Regions from separate parts of the Sulfuricella sp. genome, predicted to be linked through region 2. Evidence: riboswitches for the same ligand, from Rfam matches in the RefSeq annotation. Region 2 holds a riboswitch; the other holds the start of a gene.
The links. A riboswitch is a leader RNA that binds a small molecule or an ion and turns the genes downstream of it on or off. The one in region 2 is predicted to bind cyclic di-GMP.
Positions count from the first base shown of each region.

Region 1: it holds a riboswitch for cyclic di-GMP, as region 2 does, so the genes downstream of both, VMV64_RS05795 (methyl-accepting chemotaxis protein) here and VMV64_RS12320 (GspH/FimT family pseudopilin) in region 2, are expected to answer to the same signal.

Region 1 covers NZ_DATKTK010000027.1:51,920-58,109, forward strand. The annotation lists gene gatB (Asp-tRNA(Asn)/Glu-tRNA(Gln) amidotransferase subunit GatB) at 1-572, shown strand, start outside; gene VMV64_RS05790 (GGDEF domain-containing protein) at 726-1,886, opposite strand; gene VMV64_RS05795 (methyl-accepting chemotaxis protein) at 2,083-4,170, opposite strand; cyclic di-GMP riboswitch class I at 4,414-4,500, opposite strand; gene VMV64_RS05800 (DUF4124 domain-containing protein) at 4,576-5,199, opposite strand; gene pyrE (orotate phosphoribosyltransferase) at 5,210-5,851, opposite strand; gene VMV64_RS05810 (exodeoxyribonuclease III) at 5,879-6,190, shown strand, end outside.
Region 2 covers NZ_DATKTK010000055.1:144,102-150,291, forward strand. The annotation lists gene VMV64_RS12300 (pilus assembly protein) at 1-367, opposite strand, end outside; gene VMV64_RS12305 (pilus assembly PilX family protein) at 395-955, opposite strand; gene VMV64_RS12310 (PilW family protein) at 955-1,983, opposite strand; gene pilV (type IV pilus modification protein PilV) at 1,980-2,492, opposite strand; gene VMV64_RS12320 (GspH/FimT family pseudopilin) at 2,503-3,012, opposite strand; cyclic di-GMP riboswitch class I at 3,124-3,212, opposite strand; gene dnaE (DNA polymerase III subunit alpha) at 3,311-6,190, opposite strand, start outside.

The sequences.
Region 1 (6,190 bases), on a different contig from region 2:
ACCAGGCCCGCGCCACCCTGCCGGAGCTGCCGCAGGCGATGCGCGAGCGCTTCATGAGCGAATTTGGGCTGCCCGCTTACGATGCCGGAATCCTGACCACATCGCGTGAACTGGCCGCTTATTTCGAGGATACGGTTAACGCCCTGGGTGGTGAAGCCAAGCTCAGCACCAACTGGATCATGGGCGACCTGTCCGCCCAGCTCAACAAAGAGGGGCTTGAGATCACAAATTCCCCAATCGCCGCCGGCCAACTCGCCGGACTGCTGAAGCGCATTGTGGACGGCACCATCTCGGGCAAGATCGCCAAGGAAGTGTTCGCCGCGATGTGGGCGGGCGAGGGCGATGCCGACGCCATCATCGAGGCCAAGGGTTTGAAGCAGGTTTCCGACAGCGGTGCGATCGAGAAGATCGTGGACGAGATCATCGCCGCCAACCCGGCACAGGTGGCCGAATACCGCAGCGGCAAGGAGAAGGTGTTCGGCTTCTTCGTCGGCCTGGCGATGAGGGCCTCAAAGGGAAAAGCCAACCCGGCGCAGCTCAACGAGATATTAAAGAAAAAGCTCGCCGGCTAAGGGCGCAGGTAAAAACGGCGATTAACCACGAATAGTTTAGAGACAATCATCGTGTCGCCAAACAGGTGAATCAGGTGTCCATGATAACTCCTGATTGTTCGTGAACATTCGTGTTTCATTCGTGTAAATTCGTGGTTAAAGCTTTTTCTGAGTTTATCCCTGTTCGGCGCAGCCCACGCAGCGATCCTTCCCCGCCAGCTTGGCTTGATACATGCGCTGATCCGCTATTTCCACCAGTTGCCTCCAATCCGTTGCGCGGTCCGCCAGATGTTCGGCGATGCCGAAGCTCGCGGTCAGCCGGCCGCCTTCTGGCCGCGACCCCAGTCCCCGCTCGCGCAGGCGGGCGACCGCCTTGGTCGCGGTTGCGCAATCGGCGTCGGGAAGGATGATGGCGAATTCCTCTCCGCCCCAGCGCAACAGGACATCGCCGGCGCGCAGGTTGGACCGGAGCGCCTCAGCTGCTGCATTCAGGGCACTGTCACCTGCGTCATGACCAAAACCATCGTTGATTGCCTTGAAATTGTCCAGATCGGCAAAAACAACCGACAAGGGCGCACCGCTCCGGGCCGCGATGTGAAACTGGATATCCATCAGCTCCTCCCCGCTGGCACGGGAAAAACAGCCGGTAAGCCCGTCATGACTCGCCTGCCCGACCAGCGATATCATGAAACTCAACTGGCTCATGCCGGCCAGGGCCGCCACCGCGGTGATCAGAAACAGCAGCCAGAATGCGCCCAGATGCGAACTCCAGCTCAGCATGCCCAGCTGCATGAGGGCGACCAGCGCCTCCGCCAAAAGCACCGGAAGCGCGAAAAGGGTGCTTTCCAATGCGGTGAGGGGAAATACGCTTAAACCCGCCACCATGACGAAGGGCAAGAAGGCGTAGCCGGCGGCGATGGCGGCCGCCGGCCCCACCAATTGAAAATGGGAAAGCAGGGGATGGGAGTAGATAAAAAACAGCGTCGGGATGCCGAACAACATCGCCAGCGCGCGGTAGGCATCGGCCATTTTGGTCGATTTTCCATAGGACAACGCCAGCAGGCCGAAAGCCAGGCTGGTGACGATCCGGCCGGCGGCCAGCATGATCGAGACGGGGTAGGTGAACACCAGCGCATCCACGACTATCCACAGCGGCGTGAGCAGGGCAAACAGCGCCGCCACTATGCGCACCCGGGAAATGATCATTTCTGCGCGCCGACGGGCCAGCAAGGGCGCATGGCCGGCGGGTAAAAGCAGGCTGCGTAATTCTTCCCGGGGAAAAGCACCGAGAAGGCGCCCCGCCGTCATTTGAAAAAATATCTCTAACTTTTGCATGTCAGGTTTTCTCCTTCATGTCCCTGCAACCCGGGACGCATATCCAACGCACCTGGCACGCAGGTACGTGCATAATTAAATCCACAGCTCCTCCAATATGTTTTTTTGACGGAGTGCGGTGCATCAGCGGCTTTAGTTACGGCCGTTGCGCTTAACACCGATAAAGCCGGCGTTAGCCTCCACTGAAACTTCGTTTTCAGGCCACTACCTCGAAATGCCTCACCAATACCCGTAATTCCTCGGCGGTTTTGGCCAGTTCTTCCGTGGCCTTCCACGCTTGCTGGGCGGCGGTGGCATTGCTCTCGATCAACCCTGAAATCTGCTCCATGTTCCTGGCCACCTCTTCGGTTGCCGCCGACTGCTGTTTGGCCGCGCTGGCGATGTGCTGGGACATGTCGGTGACCTTTTCGCTGGTGGCGGTGATCTGCCCCAGGCTCGCCCCGCTTTCCTTCATCAGGCCGATGCCTTCCTCCACCTCCCTGACCGCCTGATCCATCGTGGTTACTACCACTTGGGTGGCGCCCTGGATGTCGCTGACGGTCTTGGTGATATCGGTGGTGCTGTTGGCAGTGCGCTCGGCGAGCTTGCGCACCTCGTCGGCCACCACCGCGAAGCCGCACCCTTGTTCCCCGGCGCGGGCAGCCTCGATGGCGGCGTTGAGCGCCAGCAGGTTGGTCTGATCGGCGATTTCCTTGATGGTCAGGGTAATATCGCCGATGCGCTGGATCGCCTGACTGAGTTCGGCGATGGTGCCGCTGGATGCCTGGACGGCCGTGACCACCCGGCGGGTCGCGTCCAGGCTTTTCGCCATCTGGCCGGCGCTGTTCGCGACGATGGATTGCGAGGCGACTGCGGCGCGGGAGGTCTCGCCCGCGCTCTCGGCCACCTCCGTCACCGATTGGCTGACCTCTTCCATCGCCGCCGCCACTTCCTGGACGCGGTCGTGCTGATGGTCGGAATGCTCCACCACTTCTGACATTTGGGTATTGAGATGGTCGCAGCGCCGCTCGATCTCGGTGGAAGCCACCGTGATTTCGTCCAGCATCACCTTGAGATGGACCTGCATGGCCGCCATGGCGCACTGCAGTTGGCCGATTTCGTTGTGGCCGCTGATGTCGATCTCGTTGCGCAGGTCGCCTTGGGCGATGCGGTCGAAGATTTCATTGGCTTGCCGCAGCGGGTGAATGATGGCGCGGACCAGGAGCATGGCAGCGATGGCGGCCAGCAGCAAGCCGATGATCGTCCCTCCCACGGCCAAGTTGCGGATGGTTTCGTAACGCGCCAAGGCTTGCTCGTACTCCGCCTTGGCCGTGGCCAGGGTCTGTTTCAGCAGCTCCTCGGCTTCGGTATTGGCGGCTGTGTAAAGCGGGTTGATCTTCTTGTGCAGGATTTCGTTGGCCTGGTTGAAGTTCCCGGCCAGAATCGCCTCGCGCGCGGCCGCCAACCCTTCGGTCACGTATTGTCCGCGGGCAGCGGCATATTTGTCGGCAAGCGCCCGCTCTTCCGGGGTCAGGTCCCGCTTGGTGTAATCCTGCCAGACTGCCGTGATCTCGTCGCGGTTCTTGACCATCGTGTCGGTATGGAGGCCGACCGGATGATCGTGCATCTTGGCAGAGGCATTTTCCGGGTTGTGCTGCAATGCCAGCATGATCTGGCTGCGATTCTCGTTCATCAGCAGCATGATCCGGTTGACCATGTTGGAAGGTTCCAGTCTATCCCGGTAAGTAGTCTCCAGCGCCTTGTTGGACATGACGATGCCGAAAAGGCCGATGCCGCCGCCGCCCAGCATCATCGCCGCCATGAAGGCCATGATCATCGCCAGGCGCGCACGGATCGACAGGTTTTTCCAGAATCCGCTGCGCGGAATCGGCGCCCTGGTCTGATTGAGTTGCTTGTAAAGCATCTCGGCTGCGTTGATCTGCTCGCGGGCCGGCTCGGTGCGGACAGACATGTAGCCGGTGATCTGGTTATGCTTCCGGACCGGCACGACGAAGGCGTCCACCCAGTAATGATCGCCGTTTTTGCAGCGGTTCTTGACGACACCGCGCCAGGGCTGCCCTTTCTTGACCGTTTCCCACAAATCGGCGAAAGCCTGCGGCGGCATGTCCGGGTGGCGCACGATATTGTGGTTTTTGCCGATCAGCTCTTCCCGGCTGAAGCCACTGAGTTCGACGAAGGCGTCGTTGGCGTAGGTGACGGCGCCCTTGAGATCGGTTTTGGAAACAATCAGCTTGCCCTTGGGAAAGGGTTTTTCTGCTTGCGTGACGGGGAGGTTTACTTTCATGGTTATTCCCTCATAAGTAGCATGAAAATGGACCGCCACCGCGATGGACGCTTGCGGCTTGAGCATTCTTAGTATTGCAGTGGAGTAATACGGGATCGGAAACCGGCCGAGATTGCTTCGAGAGATCGAAGCTCGGATAGGATGGAATTCTGCGTACGGTGTCGACGGCTATTGTCATCGCTTTGCTTGCGAAATTGCGGCAAAAAATCGGCAAGGCGTCCCGAGGATCGCCTTACCGGCCTGCCTGGCAATTCCGCAATCATGAAGCTGCCGCTTTTTAGATTGGAACTTTGTGCCCCCGCCTTTCGGTCAGGTTGACCTTTATCAGGACCTTCAGGTTTGACATCTTATATAACATAACCATTATGTCAACAGAATAGCGCGGTTTATTTACCCGAATAGCGCTTATTTCCTGGCGCTATCCTCGACCTGGCGCAGTTCACGAAAACGCTTCTTGTCGTCCTCGAACCTGGCGCGAATCGCGTCCATTTCCGCGCGCTTCTGTTGGATCATTTCCTGCAGGCGCCGCAGCTCTTTTCCCTTTTCCTCAAGCTCCTGCTGCAAATCAGGCGGCAACGGCCTCTTCTTTGCAACCAGGTCTTCCGCCCGTTTCCGTGCTTGATCAAGGCGCGGCTGGACCTGCTTGGCACGCAATTCCATGCTCTGGAGCTGGAGCTCGCCCTGTTGCAGGTTGCGGTCGCGTACCAGGTCGACTTCCTTCTCCGTGGTATAGGTATTGAGCAGCGCCTTGTCGCGGCGTTTCTGTTCCAGCGCCTTCTTTTCTTCCTCTTTTTGCTGCGCCAGTTCCTCTTCCTTGGCCTTGCGCTGCTCCGGCGTCAGGGCGGCGTCGGTTTTCTTGACCACCACGCCTCTCTGATTAAGCTCGGCGTTGCCCTGTTGGGCATACTGGGGCGGGACGGTATTGCCATAATGGGTTTTCCCATGCTCGTCCACCCAGGAATACAGTTTCCCCGCTATAGCCGGAAAGCTGGCGAGCAGAATCAGCAACAATGAGAAGCGAATGCGCATAGTGACTCCTTTAGGAAACGCCATATTGATTTTTGTATTCTAAAACCGCTTGCAGATTCTGCGCCATCTCCGGTTTCTGCCGCAAATAGCCGATCATGTCGTCCAGCGTGGCGATACTCACCACCGGGATGCCGTAGCCCTGCGTCACCTCCTGGGTCGCGGACAACTCGCCCGTGCCGCGCTCCTGCCGGTCGAGCGCGATCATCACGCCGCAGGGTTCGGCCCCGTTTGCCTTGATCAGTGTCACCGATTCGCGTACCGAGGTGCCGGCCGAAATCACATCGTCCACGATCAGCACCCGCCCTGCCAGCGGTGCGCCGACGATGGCGCCGCCCTCGCCGTGGTCCTTGGCTTCCTTGCGGTTGAAGCTGAACGGAAAATTCCGTCCGTGCCCGGCCAGCGCCACCGCGATCGCCGCCACCAGGGGAATGCCCTTGTAGGCCGGGCCGAATAGCATGTCGAACGGGAACGGGGCGGAAAGAATGGCTTTGGCGTAAAATTGCGCCAGCTGCCCCAGGGATTCGCCGTCGTTGAACAGGCCGGTGTTGAAGAAGTAGGGGGAGAGCCGCCCGGCCTTGGTCTTGAATTCGCCGAAGCACAACACATTGCGCTCGATGGCGAAGCGAATGAAATCCTGACGAAAATCCTGCATGCTTAACCTTTTTTCCGGAGAAATCGATTGCGCATTATAACCCTGAATCTTAACGGCATCCGCTCCGCCGCCAGCAAGGGACTGCTCGAATGGCTGCCCCAACAGCAGGCTGACATCGTCTGCCTGCAGGAGCTCAAGGCACAACTGCCCGACCTGACGCCGGAGATGCGCGCGCCACAAGGTTTTCATGGCTACTTTCATGCCGCCGAGAAGAAGGGCTACAGCGGCGTGGGCATCTACACCCGGCGTCAACCGGACAATGTGGTCGAGGGCATGGGCATCGCCGAGATCGACGCCGAAGGCCGCTACCTGCAAGCCGATTTCGGCAAGCTGAGCGTC
Region 2 (6,190 bases):
CGAGGTAGTAGGCATAGGTGTTGTACTTGGTGGGCGGATTGCTGGACATGCCATAACTCATCAGCCCCCAGTTGAATGTGGTGCGATAGTTGGAAATCGTGTCGCGAATGACCTGTCGGCCGATATTGCTGCGAGTCGCGGCATCGTTTCCAGCGATCAGCCTTCCCGCCATGGTGGAATCCATGGATTGCGAGTTGTCGTAGATGACCAGCACATTGGGCAATACGCCACTGGTCAGGAACAGGGGAACGGTTGCCAGCGCCAATTGTCCGCTGTTGGCTGCGGGATGAAGCAGTGGGCCAGCGCTAAACGCCAGCAGCAAGGCGGCGGCAAAGGGACGTTGCTTGCCGGGGAGAATTGATTTCATGATTTTCATGCTCCTTGCCGCGCCGTATCACTTCTTGATAAACAAACTTTGCAGGATGACACGGGATTCCGATCTTCCTCCAACGCCCAGGGCTGAAATACGGTAAACCACGCCGCTGGATGCCGGCTTGATCCCCGTGCCTATGCTTTGCCCAGGGCTCGCAGGCAGGGTAGACAGTAATTCGATAATGTATCTAGGCTGAGAGCCAACCAATGCCAGAGAGACAGCGCCGGTATAAGCACCATATTCGCGGGTGATCGAGGTGTCGCTCCAGTTGATGCTCTGTGCCAGGGGCGTGGAGGAAGAAGGCAGCAAACACAATCCTTTCGTGCAGGAAGCATCGAAACCAGACGCAGGGCTGATATTTTTAAGGATATCCAGCTCGGCATCGCGCAGGCCAGATTCCGCAGCCTGGAACGCGATATTCAAATCGCGACTGTTCCCCGCCATGCGTTCTTCCATTGCGTTGATGGACATGGCGGCGACTCCCAGCAAGGTCAGCACCACCAGAAAAATCAGCCCGGTGACCAGAACGGCACCCTGTTCATGCCGTACTTGATGATGGGGGAAAAAAGTCGGGACGGCCATCACATGGTCCGGTTGCGCAGAGTTACCACGGTGGAAAACACGCGGCGCAACTTGCGGTCAGCGGGCGTCACGATCGCGCCGTTGAAGGTGTATGGCTGGGGGTTGCTGGTGATTTTGTCCTCTAGCGTGGACATCAGGAATGAAAGTTTGAAACTCATAATCCGATTCATGTCCGTCACATTATCTGCTGTCACATAGCGATTCACGCTGCGATCGTTGTCGGTGTCCTCGCCATAAAGGATCTGCATGTTTTCCACGCCCTCGGCCAGTTCCTCCGGGGCTCCGCCGGCCACCTTGCGCCACAGGGAACGACTGCCAGCGACTGTTGTGCCGGGCGCAATGAAGTAGGAAACAGTGACGAGTTTCATGATTTCCGCATCGTCACGAAAGATTTTACCCAGATCGCTGGTGGCATTTCCGGGTGTGCCGACCCCCGTGTTGTGCGCAATCGTTCCGCTGGCGCCTGGATCCGCGCCGGAAACCTGCAGGATTGCCGCCGCGGAGCAATCGGTTACCAGGATGATGTCGTACTGGCTCAAACCATTGTCGGCATCAACATGCAATGCGGCAGAATTGTTGCTCATGAAAGGTGCGGTTACGCCTATCCCCGGTTCCTGGGCACGACGGAGGGTGATGACATCGCTCCCTGCCACAGGGGGCGGATTTGCCGATGAAAGGGCTGTGGGGAGTGCGGGAGACCAGGCCGAGCCGGCGTCCTCAAAGCCCTGTACTCCGACCGTGAAGTTGTAATTGAAATCCGTCCCGTTGTTTAGCGTGTTGACTGGCGTAATGGCGCTGCTGCTGCATCCCCGGAAACCTGCCATGCGTAAATCCTTGATCAGGAACTCCATGGCGAAGCGGCTATTGTCCTGGAGCTGCCACAATGAATCCTGCATGCGATAGGTTTGTTTGCTGCTGACAAAGACCATCCCTATCCCGCCCAGAATAAACAGGCCGATCGTGATCGCGACCATGAGCTCGACGAGCGTATAGCCTTGCTGTTGTGCAGGAATGGCCGGGGTGGTCATGGCTTGAAACTCATGGCAAATAGTTTGGGCGTGCCGCTCTTGTCGTCATTCCACCATACCTTGATGGCATACGCCGTTCCCGAACCATCGCATGCAATTGAAGCTGGCGTGCCGTCGTCCGGCGTGCTGTCGAGGCAGACCGCTCCGGCGCCCGAGGGCAGGTTTGTGGCGTTGGCCAAATTCCACTCGTGCAGATCGGCTTGCGCCATCAATGCAGGGGTGCAACTGGAAGAAACGCAGCCCGGATCACCGGGATCGCCGGAAAGGTTATTGTAGTTTCCACCATTGACGCCCTGGACATTGGCGCGCATCCGGTCAGCCATGTCATAAGCGAGATAAGTTGCCTGAGATCTCAGGGCTGAGCTGTGATTGGCGCGCAGCCCCGAGAGTTGCATGCCGGCGACACCCAGCAGGCCAATGGAAAGCACGACCATGGCAATGAGCACCTCTATGAGGGTAAACCCTGAAGTACGCGGCAAGCTCGAAGCGAACCTTTTGGCGGGAATCATTTTCTCATGCTCATGAACATATGAAATCACGGTTGATGTTGACGCGACCCGTTGCCGTAATGCGTATTTCACGGCCTTTTTCGCCGCTGCGGCTATCGCACAACCGAAATATCCTGGTGGTGCCCGCAGCGATGTCCATGAAACCAGAAGGCAAATAAACAATTGGCGCGGCGACGCCAGCGCTGGTCAAGGTATTGCCATGCAGGTCCTCATGAATGCGCAGCACCGCTTCGCTCGGGTCCAGCAAGGTGTTGCCGTTGCTGTCCGCCCAAATCCGCCAGCCGCTATCAAAACCGGATACGGCAGGGCTAACTACCACACGACTGCTTCTTTTGGTGGCTTCGCTGCGGGCCATGGCAAGTGCGCCCGTGAATTCGGCGGCCTGAGAGGCCAGGCGATTGTCGAGAATGAATGAGCGAAGGCTGGGCACGGCCAAGGCAAGCATGATGCCAACAATCGAAACCGTGACCATCAGTTCCGTCAGCGTGAAGCCCAGTGTTCTGTTCATTGTCGCGGGCATTGCCGAAACTCCTGCCAAATAGTTTCAGGCAAGGGCGCAAGCCATGGTGGGAGGGGATAGCAGGAAGCGGCTGGGGTGATGCAAGCGAACCCTTTGCGCTTGTCACCTCCGTCTGGCAATCCCGCTGTCCTAGAGAAATCAACCCCTTAGACCGGTAACTTTGCGCCCCCGCCTTTCGAACGGGTTTGCCTTTTTCAGAAGCTTTGTTTTTGAATTCTATCTTTTCTTTTTTACACCCAACAGCATGCCAATGTCAACAAAAATCACTGCCCGCGTCATTCATTGAAACTTTCAACGCTTAATATTGAATGGTGGAATTCTCGCTGCCGATGCAATCGGCCAGCGACACCAACAAATTGTCCTTGAGCTTCACCCGCCAGCCTTCACCCAGGTCCAGCTCGCAGCTCGCCGTGGAGGTACGGTAGCCGATCCGCACCCTGCACCCTGCTTCATCACGATAGCCGGAAAGAATTTCACGTAATTTGTCGGTGTTGGCGGGTGCCATGCACGACAGCCGCAACAGCTTGGCGAAACGCGTACGCGCCCCGGCCAGGTCAAGCAGGCTTTCCGCAACCACGCGAAATCCGCCGGAATAATCGTCCTTGCTGATCTTGGCCTCGATGATCAGCAATTGATCCTCCTTGAGGATATCCTTGTGCGCGTCGAACAATTCGCTGAACACCGAAACCTCGATGCGCGCAATGCCGTCCTCCAGGGAAATGAAGGCCATTTTGCCGCGCCGCGTCATCTGGGTACGAATGGCGTAGATCACCCCTGCCAGCCAGACCGGCTGTTGCTGCGGCGCAATGTCACTCAGGCGGGTCTTGATGAAGCTGGCGAGTTCCGCGCGGTAGGCATCATAAGGGTGGCCGCTGAAGTAAAAACCCAGCGCCTTTTTCTCGTTCGTCAACTGCTCGACCATCGGCCAGGGAGAAGCATCCACCATGGCATCGGGTCGGCTTTCCGCGCCGCCGTCATCCATGGCATCGAACAGGCTGTTCTGGTGAATGTCGCGGTTCTCCTGTTCCGCCGCTTCCATCGCCACGCCGACGCTCGCCAGCAGGCTCGCCCGGTTATCGTTGATGGTGTCGAACGCGCCGGCGCGGACCAGGGACTCGATCACGCGGCGGTTGACGGTGCGCTTGTCCACCCGGCGGCAAAAATCGAACAGGCTGGTGAAGGGCCCATCTTTTTCGCGCGCCGCGGCGATGACGTTGATCGCCGCCTCACCGGTGCCCTTGATGGCGCCAAGACCATAACGGATCTCAGTCCTGGAAACCGGCTCAAAACGGTAGCTGGAAACATTCACGTCCGGCGCCAGCACCTTCACCTTGTTGGCCAGGGTGTCCTCGTAGAACACCTTGAGCTGGTCGGTGTTGTCCAGCTCCGAGGACAGCGTCGCCGCCATGAAGGCCGAGGTGTGGTGGGCCTTGAGCCAGGCGGTCTGGTAGGAAATCACCGCGTAGGCGGCGGTGTGGGACTTGTTGAAGCCGTATTCGGCGAACTTCGCCATCAGGTCGAACAGGCTGTTGGCGAGTTTTTCCGGGTAATTTTTCTTGAGCGCGCCCTCGACGAACAGGCTGCGATGCTGGTCCATCTCCTCCTGCTTCTTCTTGCCCATCGCGCGCCGCAGCAAGTCCGCCCCGCCCAGGGTGTAGCCGCCGATGATCTGGGAGATCTGCATCACCTGTTCCTGGTAGACGATCACGCCGTAGGTCGGGGCTAGGCTGGCCTGCAAGTCGGGATGAAAATAGTCGATCGACTGCTTGCCCTTCTTGCGCAGGATGAAATCGTCTACCATGCCCGAACCCAATGGCCCCGGCCGGTAAAGCGCGAGCACGGCGATGATGTCCTCGAAGCGGTCGGGCTGAAGTTTAGCCAGCAGCTTTTTCATGCCCTCCGATTCGAGCTGGAACACCGCCGTGGTGTTGGCCTTCCTCAATACCTCGTAGGCTGCCGGGTCGTCGAAATGCTGTGTATCCAAGGACTGATCGAAGCTCGGGTCGAGCTTCTTGATGTACTTGAGGGCGAGGTCGATGATGGTCAGGTTGCGCAAGCCGAGAAAGTCGAACTTGACTAAGCCGGCCGCCTCCACGTCGTCCTTGTCGAACTGGCTGACCACGTTGTCCGCGCCGGAAGCGAGATACAGCGGGCAAAAATCGGTCAGCTTGCCGGGCGCGATGAGCACGCCGCCAGCATGCATGCCGACGTTGCGGGTCAAGCCTTCGAGCTTGCGCGCCAGAATGAACAGCTCGCGCACTTCCTCCTCGCCGTCGTAGCGCTCCTTGAGCTGGGGCTCCATCGTCAGCGCTTCGTCGAGCGAATACTGCTTGCCCGGTGCAGCCGGGATCAGCTTGGAAAGCTGGTCGCAGAAGTTGTAGGGCAGGTCCAGCACCCGCCCCACGTCGCGCACCACCGCCTTGGCCGCCATGGTGCCGAAGGTGGCGATCTGCGATACCGCATCGGCGCCATATTTCTCGCGCACGTATTCGATCACCCGCCAGCGGTTGTCCTGGCAGAAATCGACGTCGAAGTCAGGCATCGACACCCGCTCCGGGTTGAGGAAGCGCTCGAACAGCAGGGCATAGCGCAACGGATCGAGGTCGGTGATGCCGAGGCTGTAGGCGACCAGCGAACCCGCACCGGAGCCCCGCCCCGGGCCGACCGGCACGCCGTTGTGCTTGGCCCAGTTGATGAAGTCGGCCACGATCAGGAAGTAGCCGGGGAAACCCATCTGGATGATGGTCCCGGTCTCGAACTTGAGTCGATCGGTATAGGTGGGGTACTGCTCCGCCCGCTTCGCCTCTTCGGGATAGAGCTCCTTCATGCGCTCGGCCAGGCCCTCCTCCGCCCGCCGGCACAGGTAGTCATCCAGGCTCATCCCCTCCGGCACCGGGAACAGCGGCAGCTTGCTCTTGCCCAGTTCGACGCTGAGGTTGCAGCGCTTGGCGATCTCGACACTGTTGGCGAGCGCCTCGGGGATATCAGCGAACAGTTCCGCCATCTCCGCCTGGGTCTTGAAGTACTGCTGCTCGGTGAAGACGCGCGGACGGCGCTTGTCCGCCAGCATATAGCCCTCGGAAATGCACACCCGCGCCTCGTGAGCCTTGTAATCGTCAGGAGCCAGAAACTCGACCGGATGGGTCGCCACCACCGGCAGCCGCAATTCCGAAGCCAG